Regions from separate parts of the Lysinibacillus sp. NPDC047702 genome, predicted to be linked through region 1. Evidence: a T-box and tRNA genes for the amino acid it is inferred to sense, from the RefSeq annotation. Region 1 holds a T-box; the other holds one or more tRNA genes.

Region 1 (10,253 bases):
AGATTCTCGGTCATAGAATGGATGCTGCGCAACAACTCGATCCAGTGCTTCACCTTTAACTTCTTGAACAACTTCATAGGATTCCCAATCAAGTTCTTTAGCAACTGTTTCTAATAATTCTTTAGCAATGATGAATTTTTTATCTGCAACTGCTGCAACTACATAAATAAATTCAGGGTTTACAGAAATCCCTAAGTTCGCTGGAATTGTCCAAGGCGTTGTTGTCCAAATGATAATTTTAGCATCGGCTGGTACTACACCTTTAGCATCTTTAATAGCAAAGCTTACATAAATAGAAGGTGATTTAATATCCTGATATTCAATTTCCGCTTCTGCAAGTGCAGATTCAGAAGAAGGAGACCAGTAAACTGGCTTTAAGCCTTTATAAATATAGCCTTTTTCCGCCATCTTCCCGAACACTTCAATTTGGCGAGCTTCAAATTCTGGTTTTAAAGTAATATATGGATTTTCCCAATCACCACGAATGCCTAAACGACGGAATTGAACTCGTTGATTGTCGATTTGTTCGTACGCATACTTTTCGCATAGTTTTCGGAAGTCCGCAACAGACATCTCTTTACGCTTTACACCTTTGTTTGTTAAAGCCTGCTCAATTGGTAAACCATGAGTATCCCAGCCTGGAATATAGTTTACATGAAAACCATTCATAGAGCGATGGCGTGTAATCATATCTTTTAACACTTTATTTAGTGCATGACCGATATGAATATCACCGTTTGCATAGGGAGGACCATCGTGTAGTACGTACTCAGGACGTCCTTCAGTACGCGCCATCTGTAATTTGTTAATGTCCATTTCATTCCATTTTTCTTGCATTTTTGGTTCATTTGCCGGTAAGTTTCCTCGCATCGGGAAATCTGTTTTAGGCATTAATAAAGTATCCTTATATTCAACCATACTTCTATTCCTCCTTTAATTTTACACACAAAGAACAAAGCTAATGCTTAAGGCATTCATATACATATGACAGCACTTGGCGAATTCAACACGTTTAAGTATTTCTTTCATCGCTTACGATTTAACGAAAGAAAAGTAGCTGTTCGTTGGAAATTAAGCAAATAAAAAAAGCCTCTCTATCCCCACTAAGGGACGAGAAGCTTATACTCGCGGTACCACCCTACTTGTAGCACAAATTTGTACTACCTCTTTAAGCACGTTAACGTTGTGCATCACGAAATAACCTACTTCCATTCAGTTATTTAGCTCTGAAGTGATGTTCATTGTTATTTGCTTGTTTGGGCTCACACTATCCCCAAATCGCTTTGCTACGCCTAACAAATACTGTCTTCGTCTCTGCCAGTATGCATATCTGTTTAAAATAATTACTATTTCATTAGTATATGAAAATCAAACAATCACGTCAAGTTTCACTTATTGCGCTCATACGTCACGCAAAATAAATGCTAAATTTGATCTGATTCCTGTGCTTCTCCCACAGATGCTTGAATTTCTGTTAAATCTATATCATATTGCAACAAATGGTCCCAGTCATCTGCATTTAATAGATCAAGCTGAGCCTCTACAAGCATTTTAAATCGATTACGAAATACCTTGGATTGCTTTTTAAGCTCATCAATTTCAATTGTTACTTTACGAGCCTTTGTTAAAGCTTCATTGAGGATACGATCAGCATTTTTCTCTGCTTCTTTCACAATAAGCTTTGCCTCTTTTTGTGAATTTCTTCGCACCTCATCGGCAGCCTCCTGTGCTACAACAATTGATTTTTGTAACGTCTCCTCTAAAGTGTTAAAATGCCTAGCTTGTTCTAAGGCCATCTCTAACTGTTTTTCAACGTCCTTTTTTTCACGTAATAAAATTTCGTAGTCTTTAATAATTTGATCTAAAAATTCATTTACTTCATCCTCAGCATAGCCCCTGAAGGATTTTGTAAACTCCTTATTATGTATATCAATAGGTGATAATGGCATACGATCCTTCTCTCCTTTACATGTACATTCGTATTTCTATTATACAATTGTTCCGACAACTTAGCAGTAAAAATTAATGAAATTCACTTGATTTTCAACCTTTTTGGGTCAAACAACCGACTTGTAAACGGATTTTATCTTTTTTTGTACGGCCTTCTGTCATTAGAATTTTTACTCGACCACTACCCCGTATAGATAAAATATCCCCCTCTTGTAATTCAAAAGCAACTGTATCTCGCTCTGTCCAATTGACACGCACTTTATTACCTGTTATTAAAGCCTGTGCCTTTTGACGAGAAACCTTTAAAATTGTTGCGATAATAACATCTAACCGCATTGAAGTAACCGTGTGAGACTCTTCTAGCCATTCTTCCTCATTTTGCAGAAGCGACTCTGCCTCTTTCATGGATTCTACATGAACCTTCACCTTGCCAATACCTGTTAAATGCAAGCGGACATACTCCGCTATCTCATTTGCTACAACAAACTGGACATGGTGTTCATCAACGCGGATATCACCAAACTTACCTCGATTCAACCCCAATGATAATAATGCGCCAAGTACATCTGGATGACGCAATTGTACAAATTTTATAGGATATTGAATGGTAAATACTGTAAACTGAAAATCTTCCTCCACTGGCTCATAATAAGTGGGATAAATGAGCATTCTTTGTCTTTCTGCCTCATTAAAAAGTCCAGCACTAGCCGTTTGCAATGTGTCGTATTGTCCAATAATGGATGTTACGATAAAGCGCTGACGAGGATCTAAAAAATCAGTGAGCTTTGGTGCGTAGCGGTCCTCCACTTCTCGCTGCCAATTCACCACTTGTTCAATAAAAGGCTGTTCTTCTTTTCTAAAATGTTGTATTAAATGCTCCATTTAACTACACCTCTATTATCTCTCTTTTACTAGTACAATTTCATTGGTATTTTCATGTTTTGTAACCAAAATTTAGTTATGTTAGCTACTTATCGTTTATTAGTATTCCCTAAAATAAAAAATCCCCACCATTTGTGAGGATTTCTTTTACATAAACATAAAGTATATTTTTTGAATGACAATAATAACTCCTCTTTGAACAAAATTAAGGACAAAAATTGCCACGATAGGAGAAATATCAATCATGCCAATTGGCGGAATAAATCGTCTAAAGATACCAAGATACGGTTCACATACATTTGCCAGCATGCGTCCAATAGATGAATTTTGAGCAGCAGGTACCCAAGACATTAAAATGTATGCAATTAACATCAGTGAGTAAATATCAAATGCTAATGATACAAACCTTAAAACATAATAAAAAGTCATATAAACTACAATCCTCGCTATTAATTATCGTCTAAAATAAAATTTGAAATTTCGCCGGACACTTCTACATTATCTGGTGTACATAAGAAGATATCTTTACCAATTCTTTGGATATCGCCGCCAAGTGCATAAACTGTGCCGCTTAAAAAATCAATAATTCGTACGCCTTGTTCACGTTCAATTCGTTGTAGATTGACGATTGTTGCACGTTTATTTTTTAAATGTTCAGCGATATCCTGTGCTTCAGCATAGACTCTAGGTTCTACTAATACAACCTTTGCCCCTTTAGAGTTCATGGCTGCCTGTAAGCTAACAATGTTGTTTGCAGGTGCAGCACTCTGTGGAACAATTTCGTGAATGGGTGCCTTGCGCTCTTTCATAACCTTTTTAGGCTTTACTGAATGAATCGGTTGCTGATGATGTACGGGTTGTTGTTGCTGTTGAATAGGAGCTTGCGTGATTTCTTCTTCTAATTCTTCCTCTAGATAAAAGAAGTTTTTAATTTTATTTTTCATGCTCATCCTGTTCCCCTCTTTCATTTCCAACAAGAGCCGTTCCGACTCGAACGAATGTAGCCCCTTCCTCTACCGCAATTTCAAAGTCATTAGACATGCCCATTGATAACTCGGTACAAGGCGCATGTACGAATCCCTGCTCGGCTATTTGCTGTTGACATTGTTTTAATTGCTTAAAAACAGTGCGAATCATGTCATCGTCATCTGTATTTGGTGCCATCGTCATTAAACCTACTACTTGAATTTTCGTAAAACTTGCTAAAGATTGAATAAAAGGTAGGGCTTCCTCAATCGTTAAACCATGTTTTGATTCTTCACCTGATACATTAATTTGAACAAAGCATTTTATAGGTTTGTCTGCTCTTTTTTCGATTTCTTCTGCTAAACTTAATCGATCCAATGAATGTAAATAATCAATATGGTTAATCACTTGTTTTACCTTACGTGTTTGTAAAGAACCAATATAATGCCAATTTACATCTTCTTGAATTGCTTCTATTTTTCGACTTAAGCCCTCTGGACGATTTTCTCCTAAATGAAGAAGTCCTGCATTGATTGCCTCTTGTGTTCTTCCAACTGAAACTTCTTTTGTTACTGCAATAATTTGAACTTTCTCTGTTTCCCAAATTGAACGTTTTTGGGCTGCATGTATAAGATCATTAATTCTGTTTAAATTTGTTAAGATTTTTGTCACTGTTTTTCCCAACTTTACAACAATAGTTTCCTTTATTGTAACAAGCTATGCCTGAATTATCAATGAATAGCCTGACCTAATATGAAAGGACAGTTGCATCATTCATAGTAAATGAAAATAGCTTGGCTCTAAATAGGCAACCAAATTTAAGATAATGCTTTTACTAAAATAACATCTTTCCCAACAACAAGTACATCTTTCATGTAGACCTTTCTAACAGTATCTTCACCTCGAAAAAGCCCAAGATATTTTCGCGGCTCTGCAATCATAAACGCTGTCACATAGCCTGTTTCTTTTGACACTTCTGCATCTACCACAAACCCTAAAAAACGCCCATTACCTGCTTCAATAACTTCTTTTTGTTGTAACATTGAAAAACGCATTATATCCCTCCTGTAACAATTACTTTATGACATCCACTATTATCTCCATCAAAGTATGCTGTCACTTTATATTTATGTTATGTATTGTTAGATAGCTGAATGAAGATCAATTTCGCCTTGGCGTAATTGTAGCTGCCGCTTTGCTTTCGCTACAGAAAACATTTGTTGCTGTCGCTTCGCTTTCGCACAGATAAACAATGCGTCCGGATTTTGGATTGTGCCTAGGCCTGCACGAGGGCCGATACGATGTCGGTCATTTCGGTAATGCCACAGGACGTGGCGTTTTTACCGATGCAGGTCAGTTAGCCGTTTTCGCAGGATGCGAAGATTTTAGGCTAACATCCTTTATTCATTCCTTTGAAAATCCGTGACATCCGCCGGGAGCTTTAGGCCAACCCATCTGTAGAGATGGGAGTCTTCTGTATCTGCCGCTATACTTTCGATACAAAAAACATTTGCTGAATGAAGATAAAATGCGCACCGAAAGCTCTGGTGCGCATTGTCTACTACTTATAATCTTTCTGCATTGTTTCAATCGCATTTTTTTCTAGACGTGAAATTTGCGCTTGAGAGATTCCCAATTCTTTTGCAATTTCTGTTTGTGTCTCACCGTAATAAAAGCGCTTGGCAACAATCATTTGTTGTCGTTCATCTAACTTTTGCAAACTTTCCTTCACCGACACGTAGGCAACCCATTGATCTTCAGATACATCATCATCACGTAATTGATCCATCATATAAACAGCGTCTCCACCGTCTGAATAAATAGGCTCTTGTAAAGAAACAGGATCTTGAATGGCATCTAAAGCGAATAAAACATCTTCCTTTTTCATGTCAATCATTTCTGCAATTTCTTCAATCGTTGGTTCTCGTAAATTGTCAGTTATCCATTGCTCTTTTGCCTGCATTGCTTTATACGCAATATCTCTTAAAGAACGAGAAACGCGTAACGCATGATGATCACGCAGATGGCGACGAATTTCTCCAATAATCATTGGTACAGCATATGTTGAAAATCGCACATTATGCTTTAAATCAAAATGATCGATGGCTTTCATGAGGCCGATGCAGCCTACCTGAAATAAATCATCTGCCTGTTCACCCCTATAGGCAAATCTACCGACAATACTGAGCACTAACCTTAAATTGCACATCACAAGCTCTTCTCTAATCTCGGTTTCTCCTGCTTGTAATCGGATGAAGAGTTCCTTCATTTCCTCGTGCTTTAAAATTGGCAAAGTCGATGTATCTAAGCCGCAAAGATCTACTTTAGTTCGCATATTCGATTCCTCCGGATGTTATTCTCTGACTAAACCGTGACATCAGTTTGTCCGAGAGAAACGAGAATATGCACAAAAGCTATGACCAATTTTAGGTAGGTTAATTTTCCCTCTCTAAGATATTGGCTGGTTTAAATTTTCACGTAAATCTTGAATGATTTTCTTCTCTAATCGGGAAATATAAGATTGTGAAATCCCTAAATGATCCGCAACTTCTTTTTGTGTCATTTCAACTTTACCATTGAGGCCAAAACGACATTCCATAATATATCTTTCACGCGCACCTAGTAAATTAATAGCATGAAACATATGCTGACGCTCAATTTTCTTTTCTACATTGTCTAAAATAATATGCTCTTCTGTGCCTAAAATATCAGACAATAGTAATTCATTGCCATCAGCATCAGAATTAAGTGGTTCGTCTAGCGAAACTTCACCTTTCATGCGACTTGTTTTCCGTAAATGCATGAGAATTTCATTTTCAATACAACGGGAAGCATACGTTGCAAGTTTAATATTTTTATCCGTATTGAACGTTTCAATTGCCTTAATTAAACCGATCGAGCCAATACTAATTAAATCCTCAATCGGCGTACCCGTATTATCAAAACGTCTAGCAATGTAAACAACAAGACGTAAATTACGTTCAATTAGTGTGTCTCTAGCTCGTAAATCACCATTCATAAAGGATGCAATGACTGTAACTTCTTCTTCTCGACTTAATGGCACTGGCAATGAATCATTTCCCCCTATATAGTACGTTTCACGACTCCGAAACTTACTCCATAATTTTTTCAAGCTAGCAAGTAGCCTAAGAAGCAATAGTTCTCCCCCTCTATGAGTTATTTGAAAGCGCTGAAAAATGTAAAATTGCTGCTGTGCTATGTGGAAAATTTTTAGCCTTCTTTGTTAAAACGATATATTCATTTGTTTTCACTTGTGGGGGCTCCCCCTTTATTTGCCACTCATTAAAGCGAAAACCTAGCACAACTGATTGCTGTTGTACTGTATTGACATGAATAAACCGAATTAAACGCTGATAATCTTCTGAAAACATGGATACATTATACGGATCCGTTTCTTGCCATTCTAATAATGATTTGCAAAATGCTGCAGGTAAATGTGGTTTTAACGCTGTATAAGAGACAAAGTGAACTGGCTTTCCTGATAGAGGTTCAATTGCTTGATTCCCTGTGTCTACAAAAGCAGAGAGCGGTATTGTTACATCAAAAATTGTTAATGTTGTATCAAAAACAAACTGACCACTTAAACGCTCAAGCTTTACAAATCCCCATTGCTTATAAAAAACAACTAGATTACCAATAGCCAACAGCAGGCAAATAATAATAAAATGGACGACAGAAAGATTTTTTAAATAAGGTTGTAATGCTGTAAGTAACCCTCCAATAATAATTGTTGCTGTTAAAACAATTGGCCCTTGTTTTTGAAAACTTCGAAGCTTAAAGCGAAAAGCTATGCCAATTAATAGAATAAAGCCCAGTAATGTTGTCCACAGCAATTGACCACCTATAACAGCTACAAAACTACTACAAACCGAACTCATTAATAATCTTGTATTCTTTACAAAAACCCCTGTTACTTTTGCCGTAAACGTGAGTATCGCTAGATTAAATAGCGTATTAATGAGCACCAGCCATTCTCCATACATAACAGCCGCCTCCTACTTACAAAGTTAGCATGTTATGCTCACAAATATTGTCAAACAATCGCATCATTTCCTTAAAATATTTTGACAAAATACATGTTTTCCTTACACATTTGAACAACTTTACAGACAAATATAAAAAGCTCGTATTCTACAAATGTAAAATACGAGCTTTTTAGAAGTGAGATATTATCCGCGGTTTTTACGATTACGTAGAAACGCTGGTACCTCAAGCATATCATCCTGACCATATTGTTGTTGATTTTGACGAGGCTGCTCTTGTTGAACATGCATTTCTTGACGTTGTTCACGAATAGGTGCTTGCTGTTGTTGTACAGCTTGTCTATTTGTATTTAACGAAGGTCTTGGAGTATTTCGTTGTTGTTGTAATACTTCTTCTGAGAAGCCAGTCGCAATCACGGTTACAATAATTTCATCTTTTAGATTTTCATTAATAACAGAACCGAAAATCATATTTACCTCTTCATCTGATGCTGAAGCTACAATATCTGCCGCTTCTTGGACTTCGAATAAGCTTAAGTTGGAGCCTCCAGTAATATTCATAAGGACACCTTTAGCACCATCAATTGAAGATTCAAGTAAAGGACTTGAAATGGCTTTCTTTGCTGCTTCTGCAGCACGGTTTTCACCTGTTGCAATACCAATTCCCATTAACGCAGAACCTTTGTTAGACATAATTGTTTTTACATCTGCAAAGTCTAAGTTAATAAGACCTGGTGTAGCAATTAAATCTGAAATACCTTGTACACCTTGTCGTAAAACATTATCAGCTTCACGGAATGCCTCTAACATCGGCGTAGATTTATCGACAATTTGTAGTAGTTTGTCGTTCGGAATAACGATTAAAGTATCAACAGATTCCTTCATGCCGCCAATACCACCGATAGCCTGAGTTTGTCGCTTACGACCTTCAAACGTAAATGGTCGCGTAACAACACCAACTGTAAGAGCACCTAAATCGCGAGCGATCTGTGCAATGACTGGCGCTGCACCAGTACCAGTTCCTCCACCCATTCCAGCTGTAACAAATACCATATCCGCTCCACGTAGAACCTCTTCTAATTGTTCACGGCTCTCTTCGGCAGCTTTTTTTCCTACCTCTGGATTTGCTCCTGCGCCTAAACCACGAGTAAGTTTTGCTCCAATTTGAAGCTTCACTTCTGCTTTTGATAAATTTAGTGCCTGTGCATCTGTGTTTACTGCGATAAAGTCTACTCCTTGCACACCATGCTCTATCATTCGATTGACAGCGTTGTTACCGCCGCCACCAACACCAATAACTTTAATTACTGCAAGTTGATCAACACTTGTATCAAATTCTAACATTTTTTTTTCCTCCCACGGTAACTCGACTCTGTATCATTCATTACGCATTCTAGTTAATCAAAAAACTTATCAAATAATTTTTTTGCTCTACCGATTACGCTTCCTTTTGATTCGGAAGTTGAAGCATATTCTTGCTTCTTAGGTGTGGCTGTTGGAGACCCTACAACCGCATATTCAATAGGTTGCGTATTCGTACCTTTTCCGTAAAAATCATCTTCTAAATAGGCGTAACGAATAAGTCCGACTGCCGTCGTAAATGAAGGCTCCCTAACGCCAATATAATCGGGTGTATATATTCTAACACGAGTTTGCAGAATTTGACGTGCCAGTTGAGCAATACCTTCAAGCTTTGCAACACCACCCGTTAAAACAACACCGCCAGGTAAATCACGGACACCTAGACGTGCTAACTCGTCAATCACTAACTCCAAAAGTTCTTCCAAGCGTGCACCAATTATTTCTGATATATAGCGCTGACTATATTGATCAGTTGAATCTGTTCCAACAATTGGTACTTCGAAGATTTCATCATCTGATGCATCATCATAAAAGGCATGTCCAAATTGATGTTTAATTTGCTCAGCTTGTTCTGTTGGTGTTTTTAAAACGATTGAAATATCTTTCGTAATATGATCACCACCAACTGGTATTACACCCGTATGTGTTAACAGCCCCTCTTCAAACACTGTAATAGTAGTTGAGCCTCCCCCCAGGTCAATAAAGGCTGTCCCTTGGTTTTTCTCATCCTCTGTTAGTGCAAAATTGCCTGCTGCTAGCGGTTGCAAATATATTTCTCGTATACTTAATCCTGCACGCTCTACACAACGTAAAACATTGTGTAAAAGTGTTTTGGAAGTTGTAATCATCGTTGCATCCATTTCTAGACGAATTCCAATCATACCGCGTGGATCTTTAATCTCATCTAAGTTATCCACAATAAATTGTCTTGGAATAATGTTCACCAATTCACGTTCAGGAGGTATTGACATGACTTGTGCAGATTCCACCACTCTGTCTAAATCATCGTCTGTAATTTCTCTATTTTCACTATTTACAGCGACAACACCTTTAACTAGCTGTAACATCGTCTGGTTAGCTGGAACACCC
Region 2 (10,253 bases), on a different contig from region 1:
TGGCGTTGGCTTTGATAACAATGGTCCTAAAGAGAAAAGAAGCGTGGGCCTCGTCAATACCCAACAGCGCCTAAAACAATTATTTGGCGTAGAATTAACCATAGAAAGCGTGGTTGGACAAGGCACAACAATCTCCTTACAAATTCCTAAATAAAGAGAGGGCGATGTCGAGTCTATCCGTCTCTATTGAAAAAGCAGGCTAAGGTTTCCCCTAGCCTGCTTTTGCTATATGTCTTATTTTGAAAGTTGCTCGTCCCCATCTTCATCAATAAAATAAGTATGAGATTTCGCTGCTTCCTCAATTTCTTTGAATGCCCAGTGTGTTGCTTTTACATCTGGGAAGCTTGGTGCTGTTACGCCTTGTAGCGGACCGCGCTCAAACATGCGGTTCATCATGATCACCGCTTGAGCACGTGTTAAATATTCTTCTGGCGCAAAGCTACCATCCTGACGACCGTTGATGATGCCTGCCACACGGTTCGCTTCGATTATCCATTGTGCCCAATGACCTTTTGTATCGTTGAATGTAATCGCTACATTCTCTTCGATAGGCAGTTGCTTAAAGTTCGCCACTACCGTTGCCATTTGTGCACGTGTAATGTTTTCACTGGCACGGAAGTTACCATTAATATCGCCATTCATAATGCTACGCTCTTTGACAAAGGCAATAGCTCCCGCTGCGTAATGATCACTTGGAATATCCTTAAATGGTGCAGTGTTTACTGGTCCATCTGTATAGCCTAAGATACGCGCAATCATTGTTGCCACTTGAGCACGTGTTACGTTTTTCTCTGGACCGAATGTGCCATCTGGGAAGCCCTTAATGTACGCTTCATGCTCTTTTACTTCAAGAGATGGTTTTGTTTCTTCGACCTTATTCACCTGAATAATTGTGAATGTGCTGAACTTCTCTACTGTAAAGCGTAAGCCTAGCTCACCCTTCGCCATTGTTACTACCTCAGGGATAACGACTTTCTTCTCCCCATCGGAGTGTTCAATAAATACCGCTAATTGCTTCAGGAATGCCTCACGCTCTGCTGCACCCGTTGGGATTTTCACGCCTTTTAATGGCAATGTTACCTGCGCAGGACGACTTGGCATATTTGTTTCGATTGTCATTGGACGTGCTACCACATGCACATCATTGCTTTGCAGTGTTGCTCGCACAACGCGCTCTGCACGTGCACGCTCTTCAATCGCTTGACGCTCGCTTTCCTTTTTCACGGGTACTAGACGGAAGTAGAAGTTATCGTCAATGCCCTGCATTGAACTTACTGGAATTGCAATATGTCCGTTTTCTGATGAAATTTCTAACGCTATTCCGTTATCGCGTAATAATTTCAAGGATTCTTTTGGAATTTCAACTTTCGCTTCCTTCACTTCATCATTCACATCTGGTAATACGATACGCGCAATATCGTTACCGATTGCTTTTGCCTTTGCCACAGCTTCTTTTGCATTGGCTTCTGTCAGAGCAACAAAGTCTGTGATATCGCCATTGGCATGCTTAGTACGCTCAATCTCTACAGTAGTTTTTTCCAGTGGTTTTTCGCCATCGATTTCAAGCTCCACTTGGATTTTTGTTTTTGTGTCACCCGGTGTCGGTGTTATTGGTGTTGTCGTACCACCGTTACCTGAATTCCCACCACCTGGATAAGATGTATCAGCTTGACGATAGATTTTCACGGTATAGTGTTTCTCGTTACCATTTGCATCTTTTACTGTAATGACAAGTATGTTTTCGCCTACACGCAATGGAATTTGTCCAATACTGCCTGGCTGCCCATTAACTGTTGTTGTGACTGTAGCACCTGCCTCTACTGGAATCGCTGTAAAGTCAATGACTGATGTTGGATAGCCAACTGTCATTGTGTAATCTGTTACCCCTGTTTGGAAGTTTGGACTTAACGTACCTGTAGATGGAGTTAATGTACCTAGCCCTTTGCCTAATTTCACAAGTGCATTTTGTGCCACCGTTAATGCTGCTAATGCTTTGTCTACTTCTCCCTGTGTTGCATTTGGATTCGTCAGCACTTCATTCGCTTTCTTTAAAGCCTCTTGATACTGTGCCCAGCTTGTTGGCGTATACTCACCTGCAACTAAGTTTTTAGCGTCATCCACCTTTTGCTGTAGTGGTACTTTGTTTACTATTGGTGTTGTTGCCACTGTAAATGTATGTTTTTTCGTTACCGTTTGTTGACCATTTGTTGCTGTTGCAATAATTGTATATGTGCCATCTGGTAAACCTGTTGGTGGTGTATATGTCCATTCACCTGTTAGTGGATCGACTGTTGCCGCCACATCTACCAGCAGAGACTCATCCTTGTCATTTTTCAAGACAATCGTCACAGTAGATGGTGTTGTGGTTACATCCACCTTCCCACCAATTGTTGGCTGCGGATTAGCTGTTACTGCGTCTGGCTTCGTAATTTGGAACGCTGCGCTGTATGGGTCCTCTGCCACCATTTCAAAATTCTCTACAGGCGCACCTGTCGCTCCCTTACCTTTTAAATTACCTGCACCATTATAAATAACCTTCACTTCTTTATTCGTTACGTCTGTGCCATTCGGTAATGTAAAGATCACCTTTTTACTATCAGTTGGATCAACTTCAAATGTCGGTGTTACTGGCGTTCCATCCACCATGACAGTAAAGCCTGTTAAATCTGTTAGCTCTACTTCTTGATTGAATGTCAGTGTCACTTTATTACCTTCAGATACTGTTTGTGTCAGTGCCACACTTGTTGGTTTTGGTGCTTTTAAGGCATTTTGTGCATCTTCTAATGCCTGTAATGCCGAATTTACCTCTTGTTGTGTAGCAGTAGGATTCGTTAACACTGCTTTTGCCTCAGTTAATTTCTCCTGTAATTTTGCCCAGCTTTCTGATGTGTAATGTGTTGGTGTTAAGCCTTCTATTTCTGTTACTTTATTATGAAGGGCTGTTTTATCAACAATTGTTAATGGCTTTGTTTTTGTAACTGTCTTATCGTTTTTTGTAGCTTTCACTTCAATTGTATAGTCACCTATTGCTAAATCTAATGAAGGTGTATATGTCCAATTGCCGTTCCCATCAACACTAGCCATACCACCTGCATTTGGTACTATATTTCCTAGTTTATCTTTTATCACAACTTCAACATTTGAACCAGCTTCAACTTCACCTTTTATGTCCGGTTTTGGCTTTGCTACAATCGTAGTACTTGGCTCGTTGATTTTTAAAGAAGTTGCAAATGAATTTACTGCCTCTATTTCAAAATTCCCAACTGGCAGATTATTTGTGCTACCTTTTAAGTTACCAGAGTCTTTTTCATATTTCACCTTAATAACTGATTCATTTGTAACATTTTCATTTGTTGGTAATGTTAAAATTATCTTATTACCATCTATTGTGTGAGTAACACTTTGTATAGGAATCTCTTTTCCATCTTTCGTAATTGTAAAGCCATTTAAATCTGTTAAAGTCACACTTTGATCAAAAATTAAGGTCACTTTATTTTCATCAGTGATTGTTTGTGTTAGGGTTGCTGTTTCTAGTTCAGGCTGTGTTGTCACAAGAGTAAAATATTGACCATCTGTGAACGTTAACTTTGTTGTATAATACTCTTTTCCATTAATTGTTTTTAACGTTAATGGATATTCTTTTGCTGCACTAAAATCTGTATCACTATCCCCTACTAGCAATGCTCCTTTTTCTGGTAAGGCTGCTTTAGGAATGGCAAATTCTACTTGTCCAACATTTCCTCTATTTTGCACTTTCCAAATGCGTTCAGTATGTGCTCTATCACCAATTGGTTTAGTATAAGTAAATGGTTGATTATTATCTCCCCACATTAAATATTGCATATCAGTTGAAAAAGTTGCTACATTATTAGAGTTTTTATCACTAATTTCACTTAAACCAATAATCACTTGATGACCAGGGTTTGTGCTGTTACTTTGCTTCTGCAATAATCCACCATTATCATCACGCGCAATCCCTGCGATGCTATGATAATACGCTGCATTTGTAGTTGCGTTCCATAGTACGCTTGTATCAGAAGCTAAATAATCTGCCTTTTTACTATTCGTAGAAAGTCCCTCAACTCCAAGTGTATAGCCATATTTAATAGCAAGATATGAACTTATTTGTTTGCGTTCTGTATCATCCAGAGCACGGTCATACACAATAATATCGCCAATTGTTCCTATCCATTCTTCTGGTCGACCACTTCCAATAATACGTCCTACTCGTGCCTGTGTCTTAGCGGTATTCCAGCTCTGAGGTGCTTTACCTATTTGTGTCGTTTTGCTATATAACGCACCATTCGTACCATCGTATGTTGCCACCAGTTCATTTGGCACATTTTTTTGCCAGAAACCATCCTCACTTGAGAACGAGCCTCCATAAATAGACATCGCACCTTTTGTGGTTCCACTAAGCTGGAGCATGCCTATCATATTACCCCCAGAAGCAGTTCCCCATGAAATGATATAACGATTATCGGCTGTATTGTTCTCTGATGCTGCTACAGCTACAATTGTTCGTGATGAATTACCCGTAGGAAGTTTATTGACATCAAGATCAAAATACTTATTATTCAGCTCTAACATCGGATTAAAATTCACATTATACTGTGCATCATTACGGTACATTGGTTGCAGAGTAGTTGTACTCTGTGTAGCATGATTGCCAACATTACTTTGATCTTGCCATTCAGATACTGTTTTTCCACTTTCAACACTAATTCCCTTATCGGGGCGAAGCCATAAAACTGCACCATCTACACCAGCTGGGGATGATATTGGTGTATCATTTGTTGCTGCTTTTGCCTTTTGTGGAACACCAACAAAAGAGATACTACTTGCGACTAGTGCTGTGGCAAGAAATGCGTTGAGGGAGCGTTTCCACCATTTTTGTTGCTTTTTAGTTTGCATGTTTGTTCCTCCATTCTTTGAAAAAGTGCCATAAAATTCTTAGTAAAGAGCTACTCATCCTCCTTTTATGAACTAAATTAACTCCAAAAATCTGAGGTTTTTCAATATTTCCTCACACTTAACTATAGAACATCGACCTATACAAAATATTTACATCAGAAATTTGGCACAATGTGCTCTTTTGACATTGGTTATACAACTTCTACAACATAAAAAATAGGCAATGTCGTTATTGCACATCACCTTTTTTCTCACAAAATTTCTATTAACTTTACAAGTCTTCAGCTTTCATAGGACAGCTGATTGGATTTCTTTTTATGATTAAACAAATATATAATTAACTAATATCAAATATCTTTTTATTAAAAAAGGAAAAAATTCTTTTAAACAAAGTTGAACAGTTTTAAAGAGGAGTGAGTTATGAAGAGAAGAATCTATGCGCTAAGAGAGTTGTCATGAGAACCGCTTTTTAAGTTTTAGATCGATTAATTCCAAATCCTCTTCATTCTCATACTAAATAACATATTAATCTAAATTTTCACCTGCAAAATCGCGCTCATTTGTCTCCATTTTTGATACCATCTTTCAATTTCCTCACTTGGCTCCATTGCTACTTGCTTCTTTAGCATTTTCTTTAATAACCAGTATTGTTCCTCAACAGCAGCTGCATTGCTCAGTAAATCGTAGAGCTTCATCAAGGTAAAATACCTTTCTTCCTCATCAGGGAAAAATGACTGAACCTTTACTTGCACCTTTACAGCAGCAAAGTAGTTCTCATTTTTAATATAATATTTACTTAATTGTTGTGCATGGTATAACCATAAACGTCTTAGTCGTTCCCTTTCGCTTTTTGACCATAAATAATCACTATCACCCAAATAATTGCCTGAATAGGCTTGGAATACCTGCTCATGTGCCCTTATTGTAGTCAATTCAAGCGGAGGTAAAGACTTTAATTGTGTTAACCATTGTTCCACATCGATTTCCACATCTTTCAATAATAACTGATAGCCTGATTTCAATAATGGACTGGAAATTTCCACTCCGTCTAATCCATAATTCTCCAAAGTTTGACGGATGGTATAAATAACTGTGTAAAGCTGCTTAGAGGCCTTATCCATATCAATTTCTGGCCAAAGCAGCTTCAAAATGAGGTCTCGTTGAATGATTTCATTGCGATGGGTAAGCATATAAGTAAACAATTCCTTTGCTTTTGATGTGCGCCACTTCATTACTTGCGCATTTCCATCAGGCATTACTACCTTTATACTTCCTAACAGTTGAATCATTTTTTGCCTAGTTGTGTTTGGTTGTTTTTTTTCGATAATCTTTTGAAGTCGTTCCAATGTTTTATGTAAACGTGGCTTTTGCACAGGCTTTAATAGATAGTCTATGGCATGCAAATTGAAAGCTTCTATCGCATATTTGTCAAAGACTGAAGTAAAGACAATTTCTATGTTTGGTAATAGTTCCCGAACCCTTTTACCAAGTGTTAGGCCGTCCATATCAGGCATTACTATATCTAAAAATACAACATCTGGTTGCATTGTTTGTATTTGAGCAACCACTTCTAGAAAATTTGTATATTCTCCAACTATGTCGACTTCCGAGACATTACTTTTTTTAAGTAAGTTTTTTAGTCTTTTTAATGATTGATTTTCATCATCTACTATCACAATTTTCATAACATCCCCTCCTTAAAAGTTAGTCTAGAAAACAAGTAAAGGTTATCACATGGGTCTATACAACTTCTACACAACTCCACTTATCATTGGAAAATTTTGTATTTTAATTGGATATATTACATAGGTAATTCCATCCTAGCAAATACAAAAAAGATGACCAGCTCGGCTAAAATTAGCTTGCTGGTCATTAACCTTTATTGATGAGGTATTAGAATAAAAAAAGCTATTGGAAATTTACTTAATCCTTTGAAAGCTGAAAATGTTAACCTATTGATTTTATTTTCATTAATACGGCTAGTTCCTACACGCTCATCTGCAATAGATGTTGCTTGGAATAAAGTAGTCTCAAAATTATAGTTAAACAAAAGAAATTCCACGCACACTCATTCACTTCATTTCTAATTCGCAGAAATGTTAACTTCAAAATAATATAGAGCAGTTAGATACACAATGCTATTAGAATGACTACTAATACTGATAGTCACTTAACCGCTAAAAATGAAAGTGACCAATATAATTATAGTGTAATAATATTGGTCACTTTTCCCCTCTTTATATACAGTCACCTTTAACCTTATATGAAATAGTTTTATAGAGGCTGTCATGTAATTCCATAAAATATCAAGAGCTAATTTATCAAGCATATTGAAAAGGAACAACTTAGGAACAAGTGACAATTACTATATATTTTCGTTTTGAGAACTAAGGAACGTATCACAATAAATTTGTTGATCTTTCTCTATACCTTTTATACGTGCATACGTATTACCGAATTCACACATTGTGTTTAATACTGGTACAAATGATTTTCCTAGATCAGTTAAGCTGTATTCCACTTTTGGAGGTACTTCTTTAAATACTTCTCTTTGTACAAGTCCATCTCTTTCTAACTGTTTCAATTGATCTGTTAGGACTTTTTGTGTAATTCCAGGTATAAATTCGTAAAACTCTTTTGTCCTTACTGATTTTTGGCTCAAGAAAAAGAGTATCAGACATTTCCACTTTCCACCTGCAATGTTCATAAAAATGTTGATTCCAGTATTATAGTTAACCATGTGCTTGTGCTTTTCCTCCTAAATAGGCACTTAAAAGTGGCTATACCACATTTTTGTGCGTTATTTTCTTATTTATTATTGCTTACTATAATTAAAGGTGCAATAAATAAAATTTCGGAGTTGATAAAATGAGTGTAAAAAATATTTTAGAAAAAAGACGTTCAGTTAGACATTATGATCCAAGTTATAAAATTAGTTCAGAAATTCTAACCTCATTAATTGAAAGTGCAAGTAAGTCACCTAATGGAAATAATATTCAAGCTACTCGATACTTAATTATTGATGAACCAGATTTAAGAAATTTATTATTGCCTATAGCCTTTAATCAACAACAAGTGATAGAGGCTTCAACATTAATTGTTATGTTAGGTGATTATCAGGCATTTGATAAAGATAATATTATTAAGATACATGAAGAAGGCTTTCAGGCAGGTTATTTTGATGAATCACTAAGAGATTATCTAGCGAATGCTGCCATAAATTATTATGAAAATAAATCTAAAGAAGATCTAGAACTAGAATTAACTAGAGATGTAAGTCTTGCGTCAATGTCATTAATTTTGTTAGCAAATGAAGCTGGTTTTGAGACAATCACTATGTCAGGCTATGATTCTAAGAAATTAAAAGAAATCTTAAATATTTCCGAAAGGTATTTAGATGTTATGCTTATAGCTATTGGTAAAGGTACTAAAGCTGGTCATAAGACCGTAAGACATAATGTAAATAAAGTAATGTATAGAAACCAAATCATTTAGGTGCTCTCATAGTATCTGATTATGTTAATAGGTAGGCAAAGAAATAATGTATTGTTGATGTAAGCAAAAATGACCAGTTACTCATTTAAAGTGAGTACTGGTCATTTATTTATATGATTTAAATTGTAAGTCTTCACCTTGTGTTTCAAGGCTTAATTAACCCACACAAATGATTTCTTCTTTATAAAATTAAAATTATTTACCTCAGACTTTGAACTGTCTACAGATTCATTAATTGGCTCTATCTAGTGCAGGATCGCACTTTCTAATGCACTATGATTATTCCTCTCAAATGACCATGGTTTCATTTAGGATGGTATTATAATTTTTGGCTTATAATTTCACTATTTTATAAGGCAATTGATTGACATACATAAAGAAAAAAGCATGTAACACACAACTGTGCTACATGCTTGATGACCCGTACGGGATTCGAACCCGTGTTACCGCCGTGAAAGGGCGGTGTCTTAACCACTTGACCAACGGGCCGTGGCTCCGAAGGCAGGACTCGAACCTGCGACAACCTGATTAACAGTCAGGTGCTACTACCAACTGAGCTACTTCGGAATAATGATGGGCCTAAATGGACTCGAACCATCGACCTCACGCTTATCAGGCGTGCGCTCTAACCAGCTGAGCTATAGGCCCATTTTGGAGCGGGTGATGAGAATCGAACTCACGACATCAGCTTGGAAGGCTGAGGTTTTACCATTAAACTACACCCGCAAATAATGGTGGGTCAGGACGGAATCGAACCGCCGACACTTAGAGCTTCAATCTAATGCTCTACCAACTGAGCTACTGACCCGAAATGGAGGAGGTAGAGGGATTCGAACCCCCGCGCGGTGTTACCCGCCTGTCGGTTTTCAAGACCGATCCCTTCAGCCAGACTTGGGTATACCTCCAAAAATATTAAAATGGTGGAGCCTAGCGGGATCGAACCGCTGACCTCCTGCGTGCAAGGCAGGCGCTCTCCCAGCTGAGCTAAGGCCCCAAATAAAATAAAGATGGTCGGAATGACAGGATTCGAACCTACGACCCCTTGGTCCCAAACCAAGTGCTCTACCAAGCTGAGCTACATTCCGAAATCATAATATGGCGCGCCCGACAGGAGTCGAACCCATAACCTTCTGATCCGTAGTCAGACGCTCTATCCAATTGAGCTACGGGCGCATATGTATCTATAAAAATGATGAGCCATGAAGGACTCGAACCTTCGACCCTCTGATTAAAAGTCAGATGCTCTACCAACTGAGCTAATGGCTCAAATTAAGAAATGAATGGCTGGGGTACTAGGATTCGAACCTAGGCATGACGGAATCAAAATCCGTTGCCTTACCGCTTGGCTATACCCCAATTTTAAAATGGGGCGACTGATGGGAATCGAACCCACGAATGTCGGAACCACAATCCGATGCGTTAACCACTTCGCCACAATCGCCACTATATATGATAACAGCTGTATATGAACGAGTACCTCAATACCTGGCAGGGGCAGTAGGAATCGAACCCACACCAAAGGTTTTGGAGACCTCTATTCTACCGTTGAACTATGCCCCTAAAATGGTGGAGGGGGACGGATTCGAACCGCCGAACCCTAAGGAGCGGATTTACAGTCCGCCGCGTTTAGCCACTTCGCTACCCCTCCAAGGGAATGGTGCCGGCGATAGGAGTCGAACCCACGACCTACTGATTACAAGTCAGTTGCTCTACCAACTGAGCTACACCGGCAAAATAATGGCGGTCCCGACCGGGATCGAACCGGCGATCTCCTGCGTGACAGGCAGGCATGTTAACCGCTACACCACGGGACCTTTTTTGGTTGCGGGGGCCGGATTTGAACC

Evidence for each region. A T-box is a leader RNA that pairs with one kind of tRNA and senses whether it is charged. The one in region 1 lies ahead of ileS (isoleucine--tRNA ligase), so its partner is inferred to be a tRNA-Ile.
Region 2: it has a tRNA-Ile gene. The T-box ahead of ileS (isoleucine--tRNA ligase) is inferred to sense a tRNA for this amino acid. The anticodon was not compared.

Annotation. Positions count from the first base shown of each region.
Region 1 covers NZ_JBNNMG010000008.1:92,709-102,961, forward strand. Annotated here, with positions in the region: gene ileS (isoleucine--tRNA ligase) at 1-918, opposite strand, end outside; T-box leader at 1,104-1,324, opposite strand; gene ACQKIM_RS06410 (DivIVA domain-containing protein) at 1,425-1,949, opposite strand; gene ACQKIM_RS06415 (RNA-binding protein) at 2,044-2,832, opposite strand; gene ACQKIM_RS06420 (YggT family protein) at 2,980-3,261, opposite strand; gene ACQKIM_RS06425 (cell division protein SepF) at 3,282-3,782, opposite strand; gene ACQKIM_RS06430 (YggS family pyridoxal phosphate-dependent enzyme) at 3,766-4,470, opposite strand; gene ACQKIM_RS06435 (YlmC/YmxH family sporulation protein) at 4,617-4,853, opposite strand; gene sigG (RNA polymerase sporulation sigma factor SigG) at 5,360-6,133, opposite strand; gene sigE (RNA polymerase sporulation sigma factor SigE) at 6,248-6,955, opposite strand; gene ACQKIM_RS06450 (sigma-E processing peptidase SpoIIGA) at 6,969-7,802, opposite strand; gene ftsZ (cell division protein FtsZ) at 7,989-9,146, opposite strand; gene ftsA (cell division protein FtsA) at 9,200-10,253, opposite strand, start outside.
Region 2 covers NZ_JBNNMG010000086.1:436-10,688, reverse strand. Annotated here, with positions in the region: gene ACQKIM_RS25465 (sensor histidine kinase) at 1-154, shown strand, start outside; gene ACQKIM_RS25460 (S-layer homology domain-containing protein) at 235-4,914, opposite strand; gene ACQKIM_RS25455 (response regulator) at 5,445-6,599, opposite strand; gene ACQKIM_RS25450 (winged helix-turn-helix transcriptional regulator) at 7,280-7,654, opposite strand; gene ACQKIM_RS25445 (nitroreductase family protein) at 7,783-8,409, shown strand; tRNA gene ACQKIM_RS25440 (tRNA-Glu) at 8,827-8,898, opposite strand; tRNA gene ACQKIM_RS25435 (tRNA-Asn) at 8,900-8,976, opposite strand; tRNA gene ACQKIM_RS25430 (tRNA-Ile) at 8,984-9,057, opposite strand; tRNA gene ACQKIM_RS25425 (tRNA-Gly) at 9,062-9,135, opposite strand; tRNA gene ACQKIM_RS25420 (tRNA-Phe) at 9,142-9,217, opposite strand; tRNA gene ACQKIM_RS25415 (tRNA-Ser) at 9,222-9,314, opposite strand; tRNA gene ACQKIM_RS25410 (tRNA-Ala) at 9,328-9,403, opposite strand; tRNA gene ACQKIM_RS25405 (tRNA-Pro) at 9,418-9,494, opposite strand; tRNA gene ACQKIM_RS25400 (tRNA-Arg) at 9,506-9,582, opposite strand; tRNA gene ACQKIM_RS25395 (tRNA-Lys) at 9,603-9,675, opposite strand; tRNA gene ACQKIM_RS25390 (tRNA-Gln) at 9,691-9,765, opposite strand; tRNA gene ACQKIM_RS25385 (tRNA-His) at 9,775-9,850, opposite strand; tRNA gene ACQKIM_RS25380 (tRNA-Trp) at 9,896-9,969, opposite strand; tRNA gene ACQKIM_RS25375 (tRNA-Tyr) at 9,974-10,057, opposite strand; tRNA gene ACQKIM_RS25370 (tRNA-Thr) at 10,065-10,140, opposite strand; tRNA gene ACQKIM_RS25365 (tRNA-Asp) at 10,148-10,223, opposite strand; tRNA gene ACQKIM_RS25360 (tRNA-Met) at 10,229-10,253, opposite strand, start outside.